Regions from separate parts of the Rhizobium sp. LARHSG275 genome, predicted to be linked through region 1. Evidence: predicted binding sites of a transcription regulator. Region 1 holds the regulator's gene; each other region holds the start of a gene.
What was found. Region 1 encodes LexA, which represses DNA repair genes until DNA is damaged. Its sites were predicted from a motif close to TGTTCNNNNTGTGTTCNG; they were not measured.
Positions count from the first base shown of each region.

Region 2: ACIPSK_RS04120 (ribonuclease T2 family protein) is a predicted target of LexA. The motif match lies at 2,975-2,992, and genes of this name have one in related genera.
Region 3: ACIPSK_RS30980 (ATP-dependent helicase) is a predicted target of LexA. The motif match lies at 2,956-2,973, and genes of this name have one in related genera.
Region 4: ACIPSK_RS26180 (ImuA family protein) is a predicted target of LexA. The motif match lies at 2,708-2,725, and genes of this name have one in related genera.

Region 1 is NZ_JBIXJN010000002.1:251,083-256,576, forward strand. It holds gene ACIPSK_RS03190 (ComEC/Rec2 family competence protein) at 1-1,970, shown strand, start outside; gene lexA (transcriptional repressor LexA) at 1,951-2,670, opposite strand; gene ACIPSK_RS03200 (VOC family protein) at 2,868-3,764, shown strand; gene kdsA (3-deoxy-8-phosphooctulonate synthase) at 3,761-4,606, shown strand; gene eno (phosphopyruvate hydratase) at 4,749-5,494, shown strand, end outside.
Region 2 is NZ_JBIXJN010000003.1:50,855-56,348, forward strand. It holds gene ACIPSK_RS04105 (CaiB/BaiF CoA transferase family protein) at 1-859, opposite strand, end outside; gene ACIPSK_RS04110 (DMT family transporter) at 933-1,889, opposite strand; gene ACIPSK_RS04115 (alpha/beta fold hydrolase) at 1,919-2,848, opposite strand; gene ACIPSK_RS04120 (ribonuclease T2 family protein) at 3,007-3,747, shown strand; gene ettA (energy-dependent translational throttle protein EttA) at 3,846-5,494, shown strand, end outside.
Region 3 is NZ_JBIXJN010000034.1:34,346-39,839, forward strand. It holds gene ACIPSK_RS30975 (enoyl-CoA hydratase/isomerase family protein) at 1-839, shown strand, start outside; gene ACIPSK_RS30980 (ATP-dependent helicase) at 851-2,908, opposite strand; gene ACIPSK_RS30985 (hypothetical protein) at 3,016-3,282, opposite strand; gene ACIPSK_RS30990 (BON domain-containing protein) at 3,443-3,703, shown strand; gene ACIPSK_RS30995 (hypothetical protein) at 3,814-4,074, shown strand; gene ACIPSK_RS31000 (DUF982 domain-containing protein) at 4,324-4,566, opposite strand; tRNA gene ACIPSK_RS31005 (tRNA-Thr) at 5,266-5,340, opposite strand; gene ACIPSK_RS31010 (hypothetical protein) at 5,494-5,494, shown strand, end outside.
Region 4 is NZ_JBIXJN010000022.1:32,511-38,004, forward strand. It holds gene ACIPSK_RS26155 (hypothetical protein) at 400-801, shown strand; gene ACIPSK_RS26160 (hypothetical protein) at 945-1,139, shown strand; gene ACIPSK_RS26165 (phosphatase PAP2 family protein) at 1,262-1,945, opposite strand; partial or broken gene ACIPSK_RS26170 (non-homologous end-joining DNA ligase) at 2,085-2,342, shown strand; partial or broken gene ACIPSK_RS26175 (ATP dependent DNA ligase) at 2,393-2,593, opposite strand; gene ACIPSK_RS26180 (ImuA family protein) at 2,785-3,537, shown strand; gene ACIPSK_RS26185 (Y-family DNA polymerase) at 3,458-4,969, shown strand; gene ACIPSK_RS26190 (error-prone DNA polymerase) at 4,966-5,494, shown strand, end outside.

The DNA of each region.
Region 1 (5,494 bases):
CCGGCCGTGTGGAACGGCGCGAAGGCGACGGTCGCGGCCGGTGGCGCTACATTCTTGCCGTCATCGGTACGGAGGCGCCGGAAGTGAAGCGGTCGCCCGAACGCATAACCGCGATCACCCGCGGCGCAGACGCGCCCTTCGAGATCGGTGATATCATAACCGGCAGGGCGCGGCTGACGCCGCCGGCAGGTCCAGCACTTCCTGAGCTCAACGACTTCTCCTTCGGTGCCTATTTCGATGGCATCGGCGCGAACGGCTTCTTCTACGGCGCGCCGTCGAAGGTCGACTGGCAGGCAGGTCCGCAGGCGGCAAGATCGACGTGGGAAGCTCTGCTCGAAGGGCTCTACTGGCTGCGCAGCGGCATTGGCGACCGCATAAGGTCGATCTTGCCTGGCGACACCGGCGCTTTCGCCGCTGCTCTGGTGACGGACGAGCGGCGCGCCATCTCGAATGAGACGACGGAAGCGCTGCGCCAGTCCGGCCTGGCTCATATCGTCGCCATCTCCGGCCTCAACATGGCGCTGTCGGCCGGTATCTTCTTCGTTGGGTTCCGGATGTTGCTCAGCCTCTTTCCCGGCGTCGCTGAGGCCTATCCGACGAAGAAGATCGCTGCCGCCGGCGCGCTCATCGCCGTGACCGCCTATTTCCTGATCTCGGGCTTTGGGGTCTCTGCCGAACGCGCCTTCATCATGATGGCCATCATGTTGATTGCCGTCTTCTTCGACCGGCCGTCGATCAGCCTGCGCAATGTCGCGCTCTCCGCGCTCGTCATCATCGCCATTTCGCCGTCCGAGGTCTTGGGTCCGAGCTTCCAGATGTCCTTTGCAGCGACATTGGCGCTGGTCTCGGGCTATCAGCTATGGAAGGACCGGCGCGTCCGCGAAAACGCCTTCCTCAAGCTGCCGATCATCAGGCCGATCGTTACGGTTGCGGGTTTCTTCGGCGGCGTCTTCCTGACGTCGCTGATCGGCGGCTTTTCAACCGCGCTGTTTTCGATCGAGCATTTTCATCGCCTGACCGCCTATGGCCTGCCGGCAAACCTCGCGACGATGCCGATCATCTCCTTTATCGTCATGCCGGCCGGGCTGCTGGCGATGCTGCTCATGCCTTTCGGTCTGGATGTTTGGGCCTGGAAGGTCGTCGGATTCGGCCTCGATCTGGTGATCGCAGTCGCAAAGACGGTGTCCGGCTGGGGCGGCAATATCGACGTTGGCCGCTTGCCCGCCTGGTATTTCGCCGTCGCCGTGGCAGGCTTTCTTCTGCTGACGCTGCTCCGGACGCGACTGCGCCATTCCGGCACATCGATCATCGCAGTCTCGACGCTCCTCCTGTTGCTTCTACCGGTTCCCCGGCTGCCGGATCTGGTAATTTCGGAGGATGGCAATCTCGTCGCGGTCGTCGAGGCGGCAGCCATGGCGTCCAACCGTGAACGACCGCCGGATTTCATCTTCGACCAATGGCAGAGGGCGCTGGTCCTGCCGACGCATGATCCGCCGAAGATGCTGGATGGTCCTGCTATCCCGCCGGAGGGAGAAGACCGCCGCGTCAGGCTTTCCCGCGATCAGCAGACCGAAGCGAGGACCGCGATGCGTGCAGCCGCAGCGGCCGGTGAAGCAAACCGCTTTTCCTGCGTCAAAAAGGCCTGGTGCACATCAAGGCTTGGCAATGGCCAGGTCGTGGCCGTCATCGACAATGCCGCCTATCTCGGCCCCGCATGCGACGCCGCCGATATCGTCGTGACGTCGGTCCGCCTGCGCTTCAACAGCTGCCGCTCAGGTGCGACGCTCTTCACCGGTGAAACGCTGCGCAGGACCGGTTCCGTCGAGTTGCGCTTCACGAACGCCGGCCTGGAGGTGGCAACCGCATTCGATGCATTGTCGCGGCCATGGATGCGCCATCGCGCCTATGACTGGCGCAGCAATAGTTTTACCGAGCCCGGTTTAGCCAAGGTCAGTGATAGCGGCGAATAAGACCGACGAGCTTGCCCTGAACCTTGACACGGTCCGGCCCGAAAATCCGGGTCTCGTAAGCCGGGTTGGCGGCTTCGAGCGCAATCGAGGCGCCCTTGCGGCGGAAGCGTTTGAGTGTCGCTTCCTCGTCGTCGACGAGAGCAACGACGATGTCGCCAGGACTTGCGGTGCTGCCGTTGCGGATGATCACGGTGTCGCCGTCAAAGATGCCGGCGTCGATCATCGAATCGCCCTTCACCTCCAGCGCATAATGTTCACCGGAGCCGAGCATGTCGGCCGGAACGACGATGTCGTGGGTGTTGTTCTGGATCGCCGAGATTGGAACACCGGCGGCGATGCGCCCCATGACCGGCACGGAGACTGAGTTGCCGTTGTCGGCGACGGGTTTTGCGGCAGCGGGGGCGGCGACCGGCTGGGGCTTGCCGAGGCTGCCCTCGATGACGCTCGGCGAAAAGCCGCGCCGCGGCTGGATGCTGGGGCTGTAGGCCTCCGGAAGCTTGATGACCTCGATCGCGCGGGCCCGGTTCGGTAGGCGGCGAATGAAGCCACGTTCCTCGAGCGCTGTAATCAAGCGATGAATCCCGGACTTCGAAGCGAGGTCCAGGGCATCCTTCATTTCGTCGAAAGATGGCGGAACGCCGGATTCCTTCATGCGCTCATGAATGAAAAGGAGAAGCTCCTGTTGTTTGCGCGTGAGCATCGACGTTGTGACCTCGTGATTGAAACAAATCCAGAACAGACACTATATGTTCCATATGTGTTCCGCAAGTAGCTAAATTTCCGTAAAACTTGGCACCAACTCGTCGAGATTCTTATTTTCATTCGCCGGATTGGACACATGTCTTGCATTGAGGGTGGCGCTGTCGCACATCTCTTGCCGATTTGAGGAGGGATATGATGAACACGCATTCCACCAAACCGTACCCGCTGGATCATGTCGTGCTGCCGGTCGTCGACATCGATCTGGCGCGCGAAAGGCTCGGCAAGCTCGGCTTCACCGTTGCCGCCGATGCGCGCCACCCCTTCGGGACGGAGAATGCCTGCGTCTTCTTTGCCGACAAGACCTATCTGGAGCCGCTCGGGATCGCGAGCGTCGAGGAGAGCGAGGCATCGGCGCGACGAGGCAATGTCTTCACCGCTCGCAACCGGGCTTTCCGCTTCCGTTGCGGCGCGGAGGGGCTTTCGGCGGTGGCCTTCGGCAGCAAGGATGCCGGCATCGATCATCAGGATTTCGTCGGCAACGGGTCGAGCGCCGGGGAGATGCTGCAGTTCACCCGGCCGATGACGATGCCGGACGGCTCCGAGACGATTGCCGGCTTCAAGCTGGCTTTTGCCGGCGACCTGCGCGCGCCTGATCTCTTGCTCTTCACCGTCGAGCGTATCAATCCGCTGCCGGCCGACCGCGCCGCGCTGGAGACGCATGCCAATGGCGTGACCGGCATAACGGAGATCGCGCTTTGCGCGCCGGAACCGGCCGCATTCGCTGCCTTCGTCGGCCTTGCAGCGGCGCAATCGGCAGTCGAGAAAACCGGTTTCGGCGTCAATGTCGCGGCGTCGAATGCGAAAATCGGTCTGATGACGCCGGAAGGGCTGGAGGCCTATTTCGACATCGCCGGCTCATCCGCAGATCGCGGCCTGCGCGGCCGGGCAATCCTCTTTGCTGTTGCCGATCTTGCCGTGACAGAAGCGCATTTGGCTGCTAACGGGGTGACATACACGCGCAAGAACAATCGCATTCTGGTGAAGCCCGCGCCCGGGCAGGGCACGCTCTTCGCCTTCGAGGAAACACGATGAGCATTGATACGAATTCCGACGTCAGGGTCGGCGAAGGCCAAGGCCAGGTCACCTTTTCCAATACCGGCCGCCTGTCGCTGATTGCCGGTCCCTGCCAGATGGAGAGCCGCGACCACGCCTTCATGGTTGCCGGCACGCTGAAGGAGCTTTGCGGAAGGCTCGGCATCGGCCTCGTCTACAAGAGTTCCTTCGACAAGGCGAACCGGACCTCGCTCTCGGCCGAACGCGGTATCGGGATCGAAAAGGGCATGGAGGTCTTTGCCGACCTCAAGAAGGAATTCGGCTTTCCCGTCCTGACCGACGTTCATACCGCCGAACAATGCGCCGAGGTGGCAAAGATCGTGGACGTCCTGCAGATCCCGGCCTTCCTTTGCCGCCAGACCGACCTTCTTATTGCCGCGGCCAAGACCGGCCGCGTCGTCAACGTCAAGAAGGGCCAGTTCCTCGCTCCCTGGGATATGAAGAACGTCCTGAAGAAGCTCAATGCCAGCGGGAACCCGAACGTGCTGCTGTGCGAGCGCGGCGCCTCTTTCGGTTACAACACGCTGGTTTCCGACATGCGTTCGCTGCCGATCATGGCGGCGATGGGCGCCCCCGTTATCTTCGATGCGACCCATTCCGTGGCGCAGCCGGGCGGGCAGGGCGAATCCTCCGGCGGTCAGCGGGAATTCGTGGAAACGCTGGCGCGCGCAGCGGTGGCTACCGGTATCGCCGGCGTGTTCGTCGAAACCCACCAGGACCCCGACAATGCACCTTCCGACGGCCCCAACATGGTCTATCTCAAGGACATGCCGCGGCTGCTTGAAAAGCTACTCGCCTTCGATGCGGTCGCCAAGGCTTGACGTTCAACAGCCTGACATGATCGTGCTATAGGCGAGATCCGAACACGGTCCGAAGGGCTGGAAATTGCAGCATTGTAATTTGCACGCCTTCGACTAAGACAGGTTTCGAACCGATTTATCACCCACCGAGCAGGAAGAACCCATGACTGCAATCACCGATATCATCGCCCGCGAGATTCTCGATAGCCGTGGCAACCCCACCGTCGAAGTCGATGTCTATCTCGAAGATGGCAGCATGGGCCGCGCGGCCGTTCCCTCGGGTGCCTCGACGGGCGCGCATGAGGCGGTCGAACTGCGCGACGGCGGCAAGCGCTACCTGGGCAAGGGCGTCGAAAAGGCGGTCGAAGCCGCCAACACCGAGATCTTCGACGCGATCGGCGGCATCGACGCCGAAAACCAGATCCAGATCGACAACATCATGATCGAGCTGGACGGCACGCCGAACAAGTCGCGCCTGGGCGCCAACGCCATCCTCGGCGTGTCGCTCGCCGTCGCCAAGGCTGCCGCCCAGGCGTCCGGCCTGCCGCTCTACCGCTACGTCGGCGGTGCTTCCGCCAGCCTGCTGCCGGTGCCGATGATGAACATCATCAACGGCGGCGCCCACGCGGACAACCCGATCGATTTCCAGGAGTTCATGATCCTGCCGGTCGGCGCCGATTCGATCGCCGAAGCCGTGCGCATGGGTTCGGAAGTCTTCCATACGCTGCGCAAGGAGCTTGCTAGCCAGGGCCACAACACCAATGTCGGCGACGAAGGCGGTTTCGCACCGGGTCTGAAGAGCGCGCCGGAAGCCCTCGACTTCATCATGAAGTCGATCGAGAAAGCCGGCTACAAGCCGGGCGACGACATGTGCCTCGGCCTCGACTGCGCCTCGACCGAATTCTTCAA
Region 2 (5,494 bases), on a different contig from region 1:
TGGCGAAACGCTCGTCACCGGCGATGGTCTCCAGGCCGAGGATGGTGCAGAGGCGGCGGAACTGGCCGTCATTTCCAACTGCGAGAATGAGATACCCGTCAGCCGTCGGCACGACCTCATAGGGCGAGATATTGGGATGGGCGTTGCCGAGGCGGGTCGGCGCCTCGCCGGAAACCAGGTAATTCATGTTCTGGTTGGCGAGCACGGCCGATTGCACATCGAGCAGGGCCATGTCGACCAACTGGCCTTCGCCTGACTTCAGGGCGTGGATCAGGGCGGCTTCGATCGCCGAGACGGCATAGATGCCGGTGAAGATATCGGCGATGGCAACACCTGCCTTCATCGGCTGGCCGTCCGGCTCACCGGTGATCGACATGAAGCCGGACATGCCTTGGACGATGTAATCGTAGCCGGCGAAGCTGGCGTAAGGGCCGTTCTGGCCGAAGCCGGTGATCGAGCAATAGACGAGCTTCGGGTTCAGCTTGCGCAGACTGTCATAATCGAGCCCGTATTTGACGAGGCCGCCGACTTTGAAATTCTCGATCACCACATCGGCGGTGGAGACGAGGCGGCGGACGAGATCCTGGCCTTCGGCGCTCTTCAGGTCGGCGGTGACGGAGCGCTTGCCGCGATTGGCGGCGTGGTAATAGGCGGCCGAGAGGTTGTTGCCGTCGGCGCCCTCGACGAAAGGTGGCCCCCATTGGCGCGTATCGTCGCCGCCGTCTGGATTTTCGACCTTGATGACGTCGGCGCCGAGATCGGCGAGCATCTGTCCCGCCCAGGGGCCGGCGAGCACGCGGGCAAGCTCGATCACCCGGATGCCGGCAAGCGGCGGTTTTTTCGTCACGGTCTCCGTCATGTTCCTCCGGCAGGTTCAGAGCATAGTGCCGAAAAGTGTGAGCGGTTTTCGGAATTGTACTCTCATTCTAGATTTACGGCGTCCACGTCGCCTCTGATGTATCGGATACCGGTTTCGATGCAAAGCGCCGCTCGCGCCAGAGGATATAGAAGCCAGACGCCATGATGATTATGATGCCGAGCCATTTGAGCGCGTTCGGGAAGTCGCCGAAGACCAGCCAGGCGAAGATCGTTGCCGAGACGATCTCGAAATATTGCAGCGGCGCCAGCGTTGAAGCCGGTGCTGCGCGATAAGCATAGACGCCAAGGATGCCCGATATGGCGGCCATGGCGCCGACGCCGGCGAGATAGAACCAGGCGCGGCCTTCCGGCATGACCGGATCGAAGATGTCGGAGCCGGTTCCCCGGCTGAGATAAAGCAGGATGATGCAGAAGAGCAGGCCCCAGATGCCCATCTGGAACTGCATCGACCAGGGATCTTCCCTATGCGAGAGCACGCGGGTCATCAGCACGAAGATCGCAATACAGAAGGCGCTGACGACAGGCAGAAGAGCGATGTAGCCGACCTCTTCGAAACTCGGCTGGATGATCAGCATCGCTCCGAAGAAGCCGACGCCGCAGGCCGTGTAACGCCGCCAACCGATCATCTCCTTCAGGAAGATACCGCCGAGGATCGTCAACATGATCGGTTCGACGAAGAAGATCGCTATTGCGTCAGCGACCGCCATGTATTTCAGCGTAGTGACGAAGGAGATCATCGAGATCGTGATGATCGCGCCGCGGATCGCGTGGAACAGGCTCTGGCGCCAGGAAAAATCGGCGAAGCTGCGCCGCCACACGACGATTGGCAGCATGCAGAGCGCTTGCACGGCGAAGCGGGCGGCGGTGATTTCGGCGGACGGGACGGTGACGATGGCAAGCTTGGCGAAGATATCGATGATCGGCGAGAACATCACCGAGATAAACATCAGCGCAAGCCCCATCGTCACGTCGGAGGCGGACGAAACAGGGCGGGCGGAGGTGCTGTTCATGATGAAATCCCTGTCAGGAAATTGGTCGCTCAGGATCCTGCGACGGCCCTGTCGCACCAGTCCGCGAAGGCGGCGATCGCCGCATCCGCGCCGATCTCATTTAGTGTTTCGTGACGCATGTCCTGATATATCTCAGTGCTGATACGGGAGAAGCCTTGTCCTTTCAAATGGTTTGACAGCCAGAGCAGGGCTTTTCCACGCTCCGTCGCAGGATCCTGCCCGCCTCCGACGAGATGGACCGGCATGTCCCGCGGCAGCCGGTCGAGGTGGATTTTCTGCGGCGCGCGGAAGGTCAGTTCGAAGAGATCGAGCCAGAGAGAGACTGAGGCGTCGAAGCCGCAGAGCGGATCGGTGACATACTTGTCGACTTCATCGGGAAGACGCGACAGCCAGTCGAACTCGGTGCGGCGGCCGGGAATGGATTTGCCCCAGGTGCCGAAGGTAAGCTTCGGCAGCAGGCCGCTCGGCACGTCGGAGCCCTTCAGCATGCGCTCGGCAAGCAGGATCGCCTGGGCGGCGCGGCCGGCAAGGCCGACGGCGAAATTCGAATTCCAGATCGCGACGGCGTCGAAGTCGGCCGGAGCCGTGACGGCAGCGTTGAGGGCGATGAGGCCGCCCATCGAATGGCCGAAGAGGATCACAGGCAGGCCGGGATGGCGGGAGGCCGCATAACCGCGCATAGCGATGACGTCGCCGGCCACCTTTTCGACCCCACCCCGCCAGGCAAATCGACCGATCGGCGCATCCGGTGCCGTCGTCTCGCCGTGGCCGCGATGATCGTGGGCATAGACGTGATAGCCGCGCGCCGCCATCGCCTCGGCAAAGGAGCGGTATCGTTTCGAATGTTCGGCCAAGCCGTGCGATATCAACAAGATGCCGCGTGCTGCAGCTTCGGCCTTGGCATGGTGATATGCCAGCGACGCCCCAGGCACGGCCAACCTTTGCGTTTCAGCAAACATATGGATCCTCCCGGCGGCAACAGACCAGATCGCTGGGTAATTGCAACATCGGCGCTTAATTATCCGACAATAAATTGTGGCCCTGTTGCGATTCAGGGTTGCGGCCTTTCGATCTTCGTGCTTATTTGTTCCTGTATTGTTCTTTTTTGGGGGTTGAAATGAGCAGCATGCAGTTGCGTACCTTGACGTTTGCCGTGTCGATGGTTGTTGCCGGCGCCGCCGTGGCGCAGGAGGCCGGCGGGCGCACCCGCTTCATTCTGGCGGCGAGCTGGCAGCCGGCCTTTTGCCAGACGAACCAGAAGAAGGCCGAATGCGCAAGCCAGACCGGCGAGCGCCCCGACGCGACGAACTTCTCGTTGCACGGGCTTTGGCCGATGCGGGAGGATTATTGCGGGGTGAGCGCCGAGCAGAAGACCGCCGACAAGGATGGCGACTGGAACAAGCTGCCGGAGGTCACGCTTGCGGCCGAGACGAAGACGGCGCTGGCAAAGGCGATGCCCGGCACGGAATCCGGCCTGGAACGGCATGAATGGGTGAAGCATGGCACCTGCACGAAGATGAGCGCGGACGACTATTTCGGTGTCGGTGTGCATCTGGTGGGCGCACTGAACGCGTCGGCCGTGCGCGATCTCTTCGCTGCCAATATCGGCAAGCCGGTCAAGTCCGAAGCGATCAAGGCGGCTTTCGACAAGAGTTTCGGGCCGGGCGCCGGCGACCGCGTCAAGATGAGCTGCCGACGGGCCGGCAATGTAAGGCTGATCAGCGAGCTGACGATCGGGCTTTCGGAAGCCGCCGGGGCGGCATCGGCGAAAAGTACGGGCCTCGCCGATCTGATCCAGGGTGCGGGAAAAACGTCGTTCGGTTGTGACGAGGGCGTCGTCGATGCTGCGGGCTTTTGACCGGAAATCCTGAGTAAACCGGGTTTCGGCGTTGCCCGCAGGCGCTGTTTCGCCTACATAGCGGCACAATCGAAGTTTCCCGCCCGGAGCAGCGCAGCATGGCACGTCAGTTCATCTATCATATGTCCGGCCTTAACAAGGCCTATGGCAACAAGAAGATCCTGGAGAATATCCACCTTTCGTTCTACCCGGATGCCAAGATCGGTATCCTTGGTCCGAACGGCGCGGGTAAATCCACCGTGCTGCGCATCATCGCAGGCCAGGACAAGGAGTATACCGGCGAAGCCTGGCTCGCCGAAGGTGCGACCGTCGGCTATCTGGAGCAGGAGCCGCATCTCGATGCAAACAAGACGGTGTTCGAGAACGTCATGGAAGGCGTTGCCTCGAAGACGGCTGTCCTCGATCGCTACAATGAATTGATGATGAACTATTCCGACGAGACGGCGGAAGAGGGCGCCAAGCTTCAGGACGTCATCGATAGCCAGAACCTCTGGGATCTGGAAAGCCAGGTCGAAATGGCGATGGAAGCGCTGCGCTGCCCGCCGCGCGACGCCGATGTCACCAGCCTTTCGGGTGGTGAGCGACGCCGTGTCGCGCTCTGCCGCCTGCTGCTTTCGCAGCCGGACCTGCTGCTGCTCGACGAACCGACCAACCACCTGGACGCCGAAACCATCGCCTGGCTCGAAAAACATCTACGCGACTATCCGGGCGCCGTGATGATGATTACCCACGATCGCTACTTCCTGGACAACGTCACCGGATGGATCCTCGAACTCGACCGCGGCCGTGGCATTCCCTACGAGGGCAACTACTCGGCCTACCTGCAGGCGAAAGCCAAGCGCATGCTGCAGGAAAGCCGCGAAGACGCGTCGCGCCAGAAGGCGATCAGCCGCGAACAGGAATGGATCGCGTCCAGCCCGAAAGCCCGTCAGGCCAAGTCCAAGGCCCGTATCAAGTCCTACGAGCAGTTGGTGGATGCCGCCGAGAAGCAGCGTCCCGGCGACGCGCAGATCATCATCCCGGTCAGCGAGCGCCTCGGCCAGGTGGTCATCGAGATGGAGGGCGTCACCAAGGGCTTCGAGGGCCGCACGCTGATCAACGACCTGTCGATCAAGCTGCCGCCCGGCGGCATCGTCGGCATCATCGGCCCGAATGGCGCCGGCAAGACGACGCTATTCAGGATGATCACCGGCCAGGAAAAGCCGGATGGGGGTTCGATCCGCATCGGCGAAACCGTGCATCTCGGTTATGTCGACCAGAGCCGTGACACCCTTGCGGCCGACAAGACGGTCTGGGAGGAAATTTCCGGCGGCGCCGAAATCATCAAGCTCGGCAAGTTCGACATGAACTCCCGCGCCTATTGCGGCGCCTTCAACTTCAAGGGCGGCGATCAGCAGCAGAAGGTCGGCAATCTCTCCGGTGGTCAGCGCAACCGCGTTCACCTTGCCAAGATGCTGAAGGCCGGCGGCAACGTTCTGCTGCTCGACGAACCGACCAACGACCTCGATACGGAAACGCTGGGTGCCCTTGAAAACGCGCTGGAAAACTTCGCCGGCTGCGCCATCATCATCAGCCATGATCGCATGTTCCTCGACCGGCTGGCGACGCATATTCTGGCTTTCGAAGGCGACGGCCATGTCGAATGGTTCGAAGGCAACTTCGAGGATTATGAACAGGACAAGGTTCGTCGTCTCGGCCCCGACGCACTCAACCCGGGCAGCCAGGCCCATAAGCGTCTGACACGCTG
Region 3 (5,494 bases), on a different contig from region 1:
ATGAGAGCGCCCGCGCCGGCGATGGCCTCGCAGGTACCTTCTGGCGCGAGGAATTTCGCCTCAACCATCTGATTGCCGCCTATCCCAAACCCTATGTCGCGCTGATGGACGGCATCACCATGGGCGGCGGCGTCGGTCTGTCGTCGCACGGCCGCCACCGCATCGTCACCGAGCGCACGCGGCTGGCCATGCCCGAAACCGGCATCGGCTATGTCCCGGATGTCGGTGCCACCTGGCTGCTGCCCCGTGCGCCGGGCGAGGCCGGAACATGGCTCGGCCTGACAGGGCTCGATATTGGTGCGGCCGATGCGATCCACGCCCGCCTTGCTGACCTTCAGATCGCCTCGTCGCGGCTCGGCGAGGTGGTCGACGCTCTCTCCGGCCTGCCGCGCGCCAGCTCATCCGGCGATGTCGATGCCACGCTGCAGGCGCTTTCGGAGCCCGCGGGAGAAGGGCGGCTCAAGCAGAACGCAGCGACGATCGATCGCGCATTTCGGTTCGACAGCGTCGAGGAGATCCTGGCAGCACTCGCCGAGGAGGAGGGTGAATTCGCCGCCGAGACGCGCCGGGTGCTGCTGACGCGTTCACCGACCAGCCTGAAGCTCGCTTTGCGGCTGCTGAGAGCCGGCCGCCGCAGTACCTCGCTTGCAGAATGCCTCGGCCGCGAACTCGGCGCCTGTCTGCGGATGCTGGATAATCCGGATTTCTTCGAGGGCATCCGCGCCGCCGTCATCGACAAGGACCGCAATCCGAAATGGTCGCCGGCATCAGTCGAGGCCGTGGAGTCAGCAAGGCTCGAGGAATTCCTGAAACCGGCCGAGCCGCCGCTTTCACTCTGAACGCTAGTCAGTTATCGCCACATGCCGCGCATGCGGGCGCCGACATCGATGCGCACCTGCCGCGCCTGCGCTTGAGCGGCCTCCGATTTCCCCTGCGGCCAGTTGCAGGCCTCGAAGAACTGCAGCAGGGTCGCGGGAATGAAGCGGCTGCGGGAGGCATAGACGTGCCGGTCGCCCTGCGAGTTCTGCCCATAGGTGAAGAAGCGTTGCGGCACGACGAGGTCGAGACCATCCCGGGCGCGTGTCATGGCGACGTAAAGCAGCCGGCGTTCCTCTTCGATTTCGGCGGTGGTGCCGACGGCGAGATCGCTCGGTATGCAGCCGTCGACGACGTTAAGCATGAACACCTTCGTCCATTCCTGGCCCTTGGCGGAATGGATTGTGGAAAGGATGAGGTAGTCATCGTCGAGAAGCGGCACGCCTGCCTGGTCGCTGGTCGCATCCGGCGGATCGAGGGTGAGTTCGGTCAGGAAACGCTCGCGCGAGGCATAACCGCCGGCGATCTGTTCGAGCTGCAGCAGATCGGCCTGCCGCGTCGCTGCGTCCTCGTGCAGCCGTTCCAGATGCGGCGCGTACCATTGCCGCGCCAGGCCGATTTCCGCCGGCCAGCCGGCCTTGCCGGTCTTCAGCTCCTGCAGCATCGAAACGAACATCGTCCAGTCCTCGCCCGAGCGTGGCGGCGCCGGCATGGCAGCAAGAGCAGAAATCGGACTGGCATCCTCGGCCATCAGGTCGAGCGTCTTCTGCGCCGTCGACGGCCCGACGCCCGGCAGGATCTGCATCAGCCGGAAGCCCGCCACCCGATCGCGCGGGTTCTGCGCGAAGCGAAGGGCGGCCAGCATGTCCTTCACATGCGCGCTGTCGAGAAACTTCAGCCCGCCGAACTTGACGAAGGGAATGTTGCGCCGGGTCAACTCGACCTCCAGCGGCCCGCTGTGATGCGAGGCGCGGAAGAGTACGGCTTGCTGCTTGAGCGTGAGGCCTTCCTCGCGATTGTCGAGCACCATGTCGGTGATGTAGCGCGCCTGCTCGGCCTCGTCGCGCACCGTGACCAGGCGCGGCCGCTCGGAGGATTGCCGCTCGGTCCAGAGGTTCTTGGTAAAGCGCTCCGAGGCGAGATCGATAACGGCATTGGCGGCGGCGAGGATCGGCTGCGTCGAGCGGTAATTGCGATCGAGCGTGACGATATTGGCCGCCGGGCTGAAGGCGGCGGGAAAATCGAGGATATTGCGCACCGTCGCCGCGCGGAAGGAGTAGATCGACTGCGCATCGTCGCCGACCACGGTCAGCCCCTGGCCTTGGGGCTTCAGCGCCAGCAGGATCGAGGCCTGCAACCGGTTGGTATCCTGATATTCGTCGACCAGCACATGGTCGAAGCGGCTGCCGATATCCTCGGCAATGACAGTCTCGCCGACCATCTGCGCCCAGTAGAGCAGCAGATCGTCGTAATCGAGCACGTTCTGGCTCTGTTTGGCCTCAACATAACAGGCGAAAAGTTCGCGCAGCTGTTTCTCCCACGCCGCGCACCAGGGAAAGACGTCCCGCAGCACGAGGTCGAGCGCGGTTTCCGAATTCACTGCCCTGGAATAGATGGCAAGGCAGGTGCCCTTGGTGGGAAAGCGGCTTTCCGTCTTGGAGAAGCCGAGGTCGTGCCGGATCAGGTTCATCAGATCGGCGCTGTCTTCGCGGTCGTGGATGGTGAAATCCGGATCGAGGCCGATCTGCTGGCTATAATCGCGCAACAGCCGCGCGCCGATGCCGTGGAAGGTGCCGGACCAGGAAAGCGCATCCGCCATGACGCCGGCATTTGCACCAAGCACATCGCGGCAGATGCGCTCGACACGCCGCGCCATCTCGGCGGCTGCCCGACGCGAGAAAGTCATCAGCAGGATGCGGCGGGGATCGGCGCCTTTGACGATGAGATGGGCGACCCGATGCGCCAATGTATTCGTCTTGCCGGAACCGGCGCCGGCAATGACCAGCAGCGGCCCGGCAATATGGCTGCCGTCGATGAGCGTGCCGTGCTCGACGGCCATGCGCTGCTGCGGATTGAGCTTTTCGAGATACATCCAGCCGTCCGGTCGGGCTCCCGCAGAATCACTGGGGAAAGATTAGATGTTCCTTGAATGTTCGCTATTGCCCTCCCTGTCAAGCGATCTGGCGCGCTGGCAAAATCTCAGTCGGGAAAATCCGGGCCGATCTCGCGCCGCACCAGCTTCAGGCTGCGGTCGGGCTGAAGGATATAGGTTTCCTCAACGCGCTGGCCGGTTCCGTTGTAGAACTGGTTGTAGACGACGCTGCCGACCGGCGATTTGCTGAGCTTGGTTCGCGGCTGGCCGCCATAGGTGATGCTGCCCGGAATGGGTTCCAGCGCCGGCCTATCGGCCGAGGAGCAGCCGGCAAGCAATGCCCCGGCAAACAAGGCGGGCAGAAGCGCTTTCATCGTCATCATCCCACATTCGACTGCAGCCAGATATGGAAGCCGCGGCGCCTTTCGCCAAGGATCGTCCATGCCAGGGTCGACGGGAAATAGCCCAGCGCACCGCAACGAAATGCTTTGCCGAGGCGTTAACGGATATCAACTGACATCAGGAGAGGCCACTGTGCTCGGCTTTGCAGCATTCACGAACCATGAGGAATCCGGCCGTCAGGATCACAGCGACGCGGCGACACGCGCCTCGGTGGAGAGCGCCCTTCATGCCGCCGACGATATCGAAGTGGCGGAAATCATCGTCGACATATCGGGCTCATATGTCATCCTGGAAGGTTTCATACGCCGGCGGGGTGATGTCGAGCGGGCGATCGAGATTGCCGAGAGCGTCGTCGGCCGAGGCTATGTGCGCAGCCGCCTGCTGCGACGCTGAAATCGTAAGATGGTGCCCCGGCCCTCTGCTCACCTGTCCTTGCGATGCATAAAGGGAACCAAGTGCTCTCCCGCGTGTTGAAATGCCGGATCTAAACGCTGGAGACCCTCATGTCGTTGCTTCTTCGCCTTTGGACAATCACCTTGATTTCAGGCAGTGTCTTTGCCGGCTCCGCCTACGCCTCGCTGGAAACCGGCACAAATTATTCCGCTTTGCCGAAGGACCAGATCGCCCTCAACGAATATACCGGGGCCATCGCCTGCACGCCGGCAGAGCCTCAGTATTTGCCGTCCTTCATCCGCGCATCGGATGGCACGATCATCGGTGTCGGTTATATCGAAGTGGAGAGTGAGGGCGGCGCGGACTGCTGAGGCGTCCGTTTTGCTCGGACGAGGCTCGCCTGCGTTTCCGCAGAGGTGACGAGCCTCTAACCATCATCATGATGGCTGGTCGTCTTCTATGAATACACCTGTACCGGGCGCAACGCCCTTTGCACCAAAACCCGGCACGCATTTGTTGCAGGGTTAAACCAAAATTAAAGCCCAAAATTAAAGCATTGTCCCGTTCCGGCACGCTTGCGCGCCAGAAGGCGAAAATCGCCGAAATTCCTTGCCGAACTGCTAATGCAGCTTCAGCTTCGCTTCTTCGGCGGCCGCCAGGAACTCGGCTCTTGCTTCTTCCACGCTCTTGCGCCCGTCGAGCGCCGCCCGGCAGGCACTGCGGGCCTTGATGTAGTGAAGCCCGCGCACACTCGGCCAGAGATCCGCCAGGCACTTCAGCGCATCGAACGGCCCATTGACCGTTCGCGCATCGGCATCTTCGAAACCAACCTTGACCGGGCTGTTCCATCTTTCAGTTGCCATCGACACTCCTCCACGATTTTCGACAGAAAAGAAGCGCAACATCTCCCAGTTCCTCCGGGGAGACTTTGCGATAGTTACTCTAGCGTGATTTTTGCGGTCAACAATAGTGAATCGTTGATTGCTGATGAGACGAAATGTCTGCCTGCGGGTGAGGTTGCGTGCGCACGCAGGCCAAGAGGAATTTTTACCGGTCGCAAATAAGTTGTATAGCGCCGGCGCGCTGCCGTCGCTACCATGTTCGGCAAGCTGAGGGGGCTCCGACATGGTTTTAGATCGAAAATTGATCCAGGCTGCTTTTCTCTGCTCGGCGCTATCTACGCCGGCTCTCGCGCACGGTGCAGCGATATCAGCCGAAGATGCTTTCCTGACGCGTATTTCTACTGAGGTTGTTCCGAGAATGCAGCGGAAATATATGGACCGTGCCATCTGCCGCATTGTGTGTGCGATAGACATAGCTGCCTTTCGCGCAAGTTTGCTGTTAGCAGAGTCATTAGAGCAATGGTATGTGGAAGGTATATCTGACGGAGTTCCGAAGGTAACTGTCGATCTGCTTGAACGGTGGGAGTTGTCGCTGTCCATGCCTTATTATCTCGACGTAACCGAAATTCCCGATTGTGCTCATCGGAGCCTACTGCTTCCCACTTGTCATTGAGCTTCGACGAGCGCAGACGAAACAATGTGGACTACCTGCTGGAAAACTGGTGCTGCCGAGTGGGATTGAACCACCGACCTCACCCTTACCAAGGGTGTGCTCTACCACTGAGCTACGGCAGCAGGACCAGACCGCGGAGCCGAGCGGCTCAATTGCGGGAACGGGGCGGCTATTGCCACAGCTTGACGACAAGCGCAAGCCGCAAAATCAAACTTCGCGTGGATAGAGATGCAAGGGACTTTTGGATTGGCGCGAATTCAGCTAATTCTGCTCACA
Region 4 (5,494 bases), on a different contig from region 1:
AAAAATTTCCTTCTTTCGTTTTGCTCCAAAATATAAATTGACTATGATTTCGAGCAGTATTTCGTATCATGCTATTCGGCCGTTCAGCGATCATTGCTTACCCCAAGCATTGGGTCTCCTGTACGTTGGGCGGCCCCTGACGATTTCCATCGCAATCAGTCAAACTGATCGTTCCGCTGCTTTGGGTTCCACGTCCGGGCGAATTCTCCCCCGACGCAGCGCCTTTGATGCACTTCGCAGTGGCCTTTGTTCATCCATGGTTCATTCGGTGGGTGTCACCGTTCGCGCTGTAAATTAACCAGGGAGAGTGTCATGGGTTTCGTTGGATCGACCAAGTCATATAGCACCACGCACAAACTGCTTCTCTCCGCCGCCGGCTCGGTGGTTGCTGCTTTTCTCATGTCGTCGCCGGCGCATGCGCTGACCATGAAAGAGTGCAGCACCAAGTACCAAGCCGCTAAGGCCGACGGCTCCGCCAAAGACGTGAAGTGGAATGATTTCCGCGCAAAGTTCTGTGGCGCCGACGCGGCTGCTGCCGATAAGGCTGACGAAGCGGACGTCACCGCCACGAGCGAGAAGGAACCGGCAAAGCCGACCACCGCGGCCCCGAAGAGCGTCAAGTTCCCGAAGGCGATCGACAAGAAATATTCGACTGAGACGCCCGGTAAGGCGCGCCTGCACACTTGCGTCGACTCCTATCATACCGCCAAGGATGCCGGCACGCTCGGCGACCTGAAGTGGATCCAGAAGGGTGGCGGCTATTGGAGCCTCTGCAACACGAGCATCAAGTCTGCCGGCTGAACGAAGCCCTCATAGATTGCGCAAAATACGAAAGGCCGCCCTCAGAGGCGGCTTTCTCGATTCAGAAGCGCGATGAAAGAGCCGGGCTTGAATTCGCGCACTGTCGCCTCAAGCTTCATCAAATGAAGGCAAAGGAGAAACCCATGTCTGAATTCACAGTGACGATCGAACCCTATTACGCCAATTGGCAAGGGAATGGCGAGCGTTCGATTTGGCATACCCTCTTAGAGGCGTCATCGACTGACGAAGCGGTCGAATTCGGCAAGAAGTTGCGCGATGCGAACGGACATGCTTTGCCTACGGGCGCAGAGGTGACGGCCGATCCTCGATTCATGTGAACGAGACGAAATCAATACGAAACGGCTTTGCGACGTGAACTGATCAATTACACCAGTCATTCCGCTTCTTCGGGCTCCAGGTGGAAGGATGTGCCGTTTATCCGAGCTCGTCGAACTCGCAATCACGAGATGAGGTGTTGAATGGCCCTTCCGACGAGCCGCAGCTCGTCGAACTGCGTCACGAGTTCATAGGATATGACAAAGAAACCAGAGAAGAACAAACCTGGAAAGCGCTCCTCAACCGCTAGCACAGACGGCATCAATAGCTTCTGAAAAGGGCGCGCAACGAGAAGGGCTGTGCACACGCCTACAAAAGCGCCACCCAGGATGTCGGTCGCATAATGATAGCCAGCATAGATGCGCGGCAGGCAAATCACGAACGTCGACCAGATGAAGCAGGCCGCACCAAGCGGTCGGGATGCGCGCCACATCGTTGTCGATACCGCGAAGGTCAGCGCGGCATGGTCACTGGGGAAGGAACTCCAATGCTCAAGCGTTTTCGGATCAACGCCCAAAGGCAGCACGAAGTCGGGGTTGCCTGAATGCAGCGGCCTGAGACGCTCTGGCAGAAACAGTTGTATAAATCGAGATATGCCAATTCCGAAGAACATGTCGATGATGCATTCGACAACAACTGGCTTCCATCTATTTCGAAAAAACCATAGAAACCATAATAACATAAACAAAGGCAGAAATTTTACAGTGTTCAAATCAAGAAAATAAATAATGAGCTTATTCGCTATAATCGACCTGGATGAATATTGACCCATCAGCTTCATCACGAAGGTGTCGAAACTATTCAGCATTGAGAAGCTAGCCAATTGTTTGGTTTGGATGATCTATAATGTCATACTAGCGATGTTGCTAATATGTTCCCGTCGGCAGACGAGTCAATAATCAATCTTGGTCAATTGCTTTTTAAGGTGTGGCTGCTGAACTGCAGTCATCACAAAGCCACCCCGTAAGCGTTCAAAGCCGCTACTCGGTAAAGCCGACGCGCCGCTTCGCAGCCGGCCGCGCCGGCGCCGAGATCCTGACCAGCCCAATCTCCCCTTAGATCCGATGCCCGAACGCATCGAGCCGTGCCTTGCGCTGCTGAAGGCCAGGCCGCCGAAGGGCGACAATTGGGTTTATGAGATCAAATGGGATGGCTACCGTCTGGCGGTCCGCGTCAAGCCTGCGGGCGTGCGCATTCTGACGCGCATCTACTTGAGCGCGAATGGCGGACAATCTAGCGGACGGCGCTGATTTCGCTAGTCGAGCCGGAAGACGTCGGCATTGTCCTGGCGTTCTCGCAGGCCTTTGTAGGACGGATGACGGAGTTTCCCATCCGACGTCCAGGCACGAAACTCGATCTCGGCGATCAGGGTGGGCTCGACCCAGGCAATATCGGCGCTTCCGGAACAGGGAAGGGGCGGCTGCTTTCGCTTCCATTGCAGTGTGTCCCGCAAACGCTCGGAAAAAAATACGCCGCCCGCTATTCAGCTGATTCCCATGACTATTCTGCTGATTTCTAATGTTCAGGATAATATTCCCATTCCTCCGGTTGCTTGACTCTTTTATTGGGTCGGAACAGAAAGAGAACATCCGCATTTGTTCGACATGATGTCGGCCGCCAACACGACCTTGAAGGGAGCCGTGAACGATGACTGCTGCCCGTGAACGGGTGATTTCCGATCTGCGCGAGCGCATTGCCTCGCTGGAGGGCATATCAGCCAGGAAGGCTGGTTGTCTGTCCTTCGGCGTGCCGGAAATCGATGCGGTCCTGCCGGGAGGTGGTCTGGCCTATGGCGCCTTGCACGAATTTGCCGGCGGCGGGTCGGGCACCGTCGATGGTGCGGCGGCGGCGCTCTGTGCCGCAGGCATCGCGGCCCGCACCAAAGGCCCGATCGTCTGGTGCCTGACGCGCCTCGATCTGTTTTTTCCGGCGCTCGCTGAGGTCGGTCTCCATCCCGACCGGGTGATCTTTGTCGAATCCGACAAGGAGGAAGACGTTCTCGCCAATATGGAGGAGGGGCTGTCCTTCGGCGGCCTCGGCGCCGTCGTCGGTGAACTCGTCCGATTGCCGATGGTCAGCTCGCGCCGCTTGCTGCTGGCGGCCGAGCGAACGGGCACGATGGCGCTTGCCGTCCGACGCTGGCGACGGCAGACGGAGGCCAATGATTTCGGGCAACCGACGGCGTCGACCACGCGGTGGCGGGTGAGCGTCATGCCGTCGGAGGAATTGCCAGTGCCGGGCGTTGGGAAGGCCCAATGGTTGCTGGAGTTGATGCGCGTAAAAGCGGGTGAATGTGCTGAGTTTCTCGTGAGGGCGTGCGATGACAAGGGTTGTCTCGATCTATCTTCCGGATCTGCCGACGGATCGTATTCGTCGCGCCGATCCCGACATACCGCCTGAACAGGCGATCGCCGTCATCGCCAGGAGCGGCTCGAAGCGGTGGGTATCGGCTGCCGACGCGGCCGCCAGAAAAGCCGGCGTGCATGTCGGCATGCCGGCGGCGAAAGCGCAGGCACTGTTCCGCGGCTTGATGCTGGTCGATGCGGATCCCGCGATGGATGCAGCAGCGCTCGAACGCATTACCCTTTGGGCGCTGACGCTCTACTCACCGATCGTCGCCGTCGATGGGATCGATGGGATCGTCATGGATACCGAGGGTGCCGACCACCTGCAGGGCGGCGAGCTTCCCATGGTGACGAAGATCGCCAATCAGTTCCTGGCCAAGAAGCTTACGCCCCGTGTCGCGATCGCCGACACCTGGGGCGCTGCGCACGCCTGCGCCCGTGCCATTAGCCGCGAGACGGTTATCGTGCCTTCAGGTGAGACCGTCCGCGCCGTCGAAAAGCTGCCGATATCCTTGCTGCGCCTTCCCGGGAAAGTCGTCAGCGATCTGCGCACGCTTGGCTTCCAGACCATCGGCGAATTGGCCAATACACCGCGCGCGCCGCTGACGCTTCGTTTCGGTCCGGAGATCGGCCGGCGGCTCTACCAGATGTTCGGCCGCGTCTGCGAACCGATCGATCCGATCCGCACCGCCGAGCTGATTGAGGTCAGCCGTGCCTTCGCCGAGCCCATTGGCGCTGCCGAAACCATCGACAAATATGTTAGCCGGCTGGTCGTGCAACTGATCGAAGAGCTGCAAAGGCGCGGCCTTGGTGTTCGCCGCGCCGACCTGATTGTCGAAAAGGTCGACGGGACGCGTCAGGCAATCCGAGCCGGCACGGTGAAGCCGGTGCGCGATGCGGCCTGGCTGACGAAGCTGTTTCGCGACCGGACGGAAAAGATCGAGCCCGGCTTCGGGATCGAGAAGCTCACCCTGGTTGCGGTGATGGCGGAGCCGCTGGAGGAGCGCCAGAAATCCTCCCCGCTGGTCGAGGAGGAAGTGAAGGACGTGACGCCGCTGATCGATATTTACGGCAACCGCGGCCAGCGTGTGTATCGGGTGGCACCCGTTGCCTCCGACGTGCCCGAGCGCTCCGTCCAGCGCATCAGTCCTGCTGCCGATCCGGTCGAGGTCACCTGGTTCAGTCATTGGCGCCGGCCGGTCCGGCTGCTGGCGCGTCCGGAGTTGATCGAGGCCATCGCCTTGCTGCCGGACCGCCCGCCGGTCTCGATCACCTGGCGTGGCAAACGCCGCAAGGTGAAGCGCGCCGATGGGCCTGAGCGGATTTTCGGCGAGTGGTGGCAGCGCGACGCCGAGATGGAGGCGGTGCGGGACTACTTCGTCATCGAAGACGAGACAGGCGAGCGTCTTTGGGTGTTTCGCTCCGGTGATGGCATCGATCCCGAAACCGGAAGCCACCGCTGGTACTGCCATGGGATCTTCGCATGAGTTATGCCGAGCTGCAGGTCACGACCCATTTTTCCTTCCTGCGCGGTGCAAGCTCGGCGCAGGAACTGTTCGAGACCGCCAAGGCTCTTGGTATCGAAGCCCTCGGCATCGTCGATCGCAATTCGCTGGCAGGGATTGTCCGGGCACTTGAAGCATCCCGCGCCACCGGTCTGCGCCTCGTTGTCGGTTGCCGGCTCGATCTGGCCGATGGCATGTCCGTGCTGGTCTACCCGACCGACCGGGCTGCCTATTCCCGGCTGACCCGCCTTATCACACTTGGCAAGTCGCGCGGCGGCAAGAACAACTGCATCCTGCATTGGGACGACGTCGTCGCATACGCCGACGGCATGATCGGCATTCTTGTGCCGGACCTGCCGGATGACGCCTGTGCGATACAGCTGCGCAAGATGGCCGAGCTGTTTGGCGATCGGGCCTACGTGTCGCTTTGTCTGCGGCGCCGGCCGAACGACCAGCTGCGGCTGCATGAGATTTCCAATCTTGCATCACGCTTCAAGGTGAAGACGG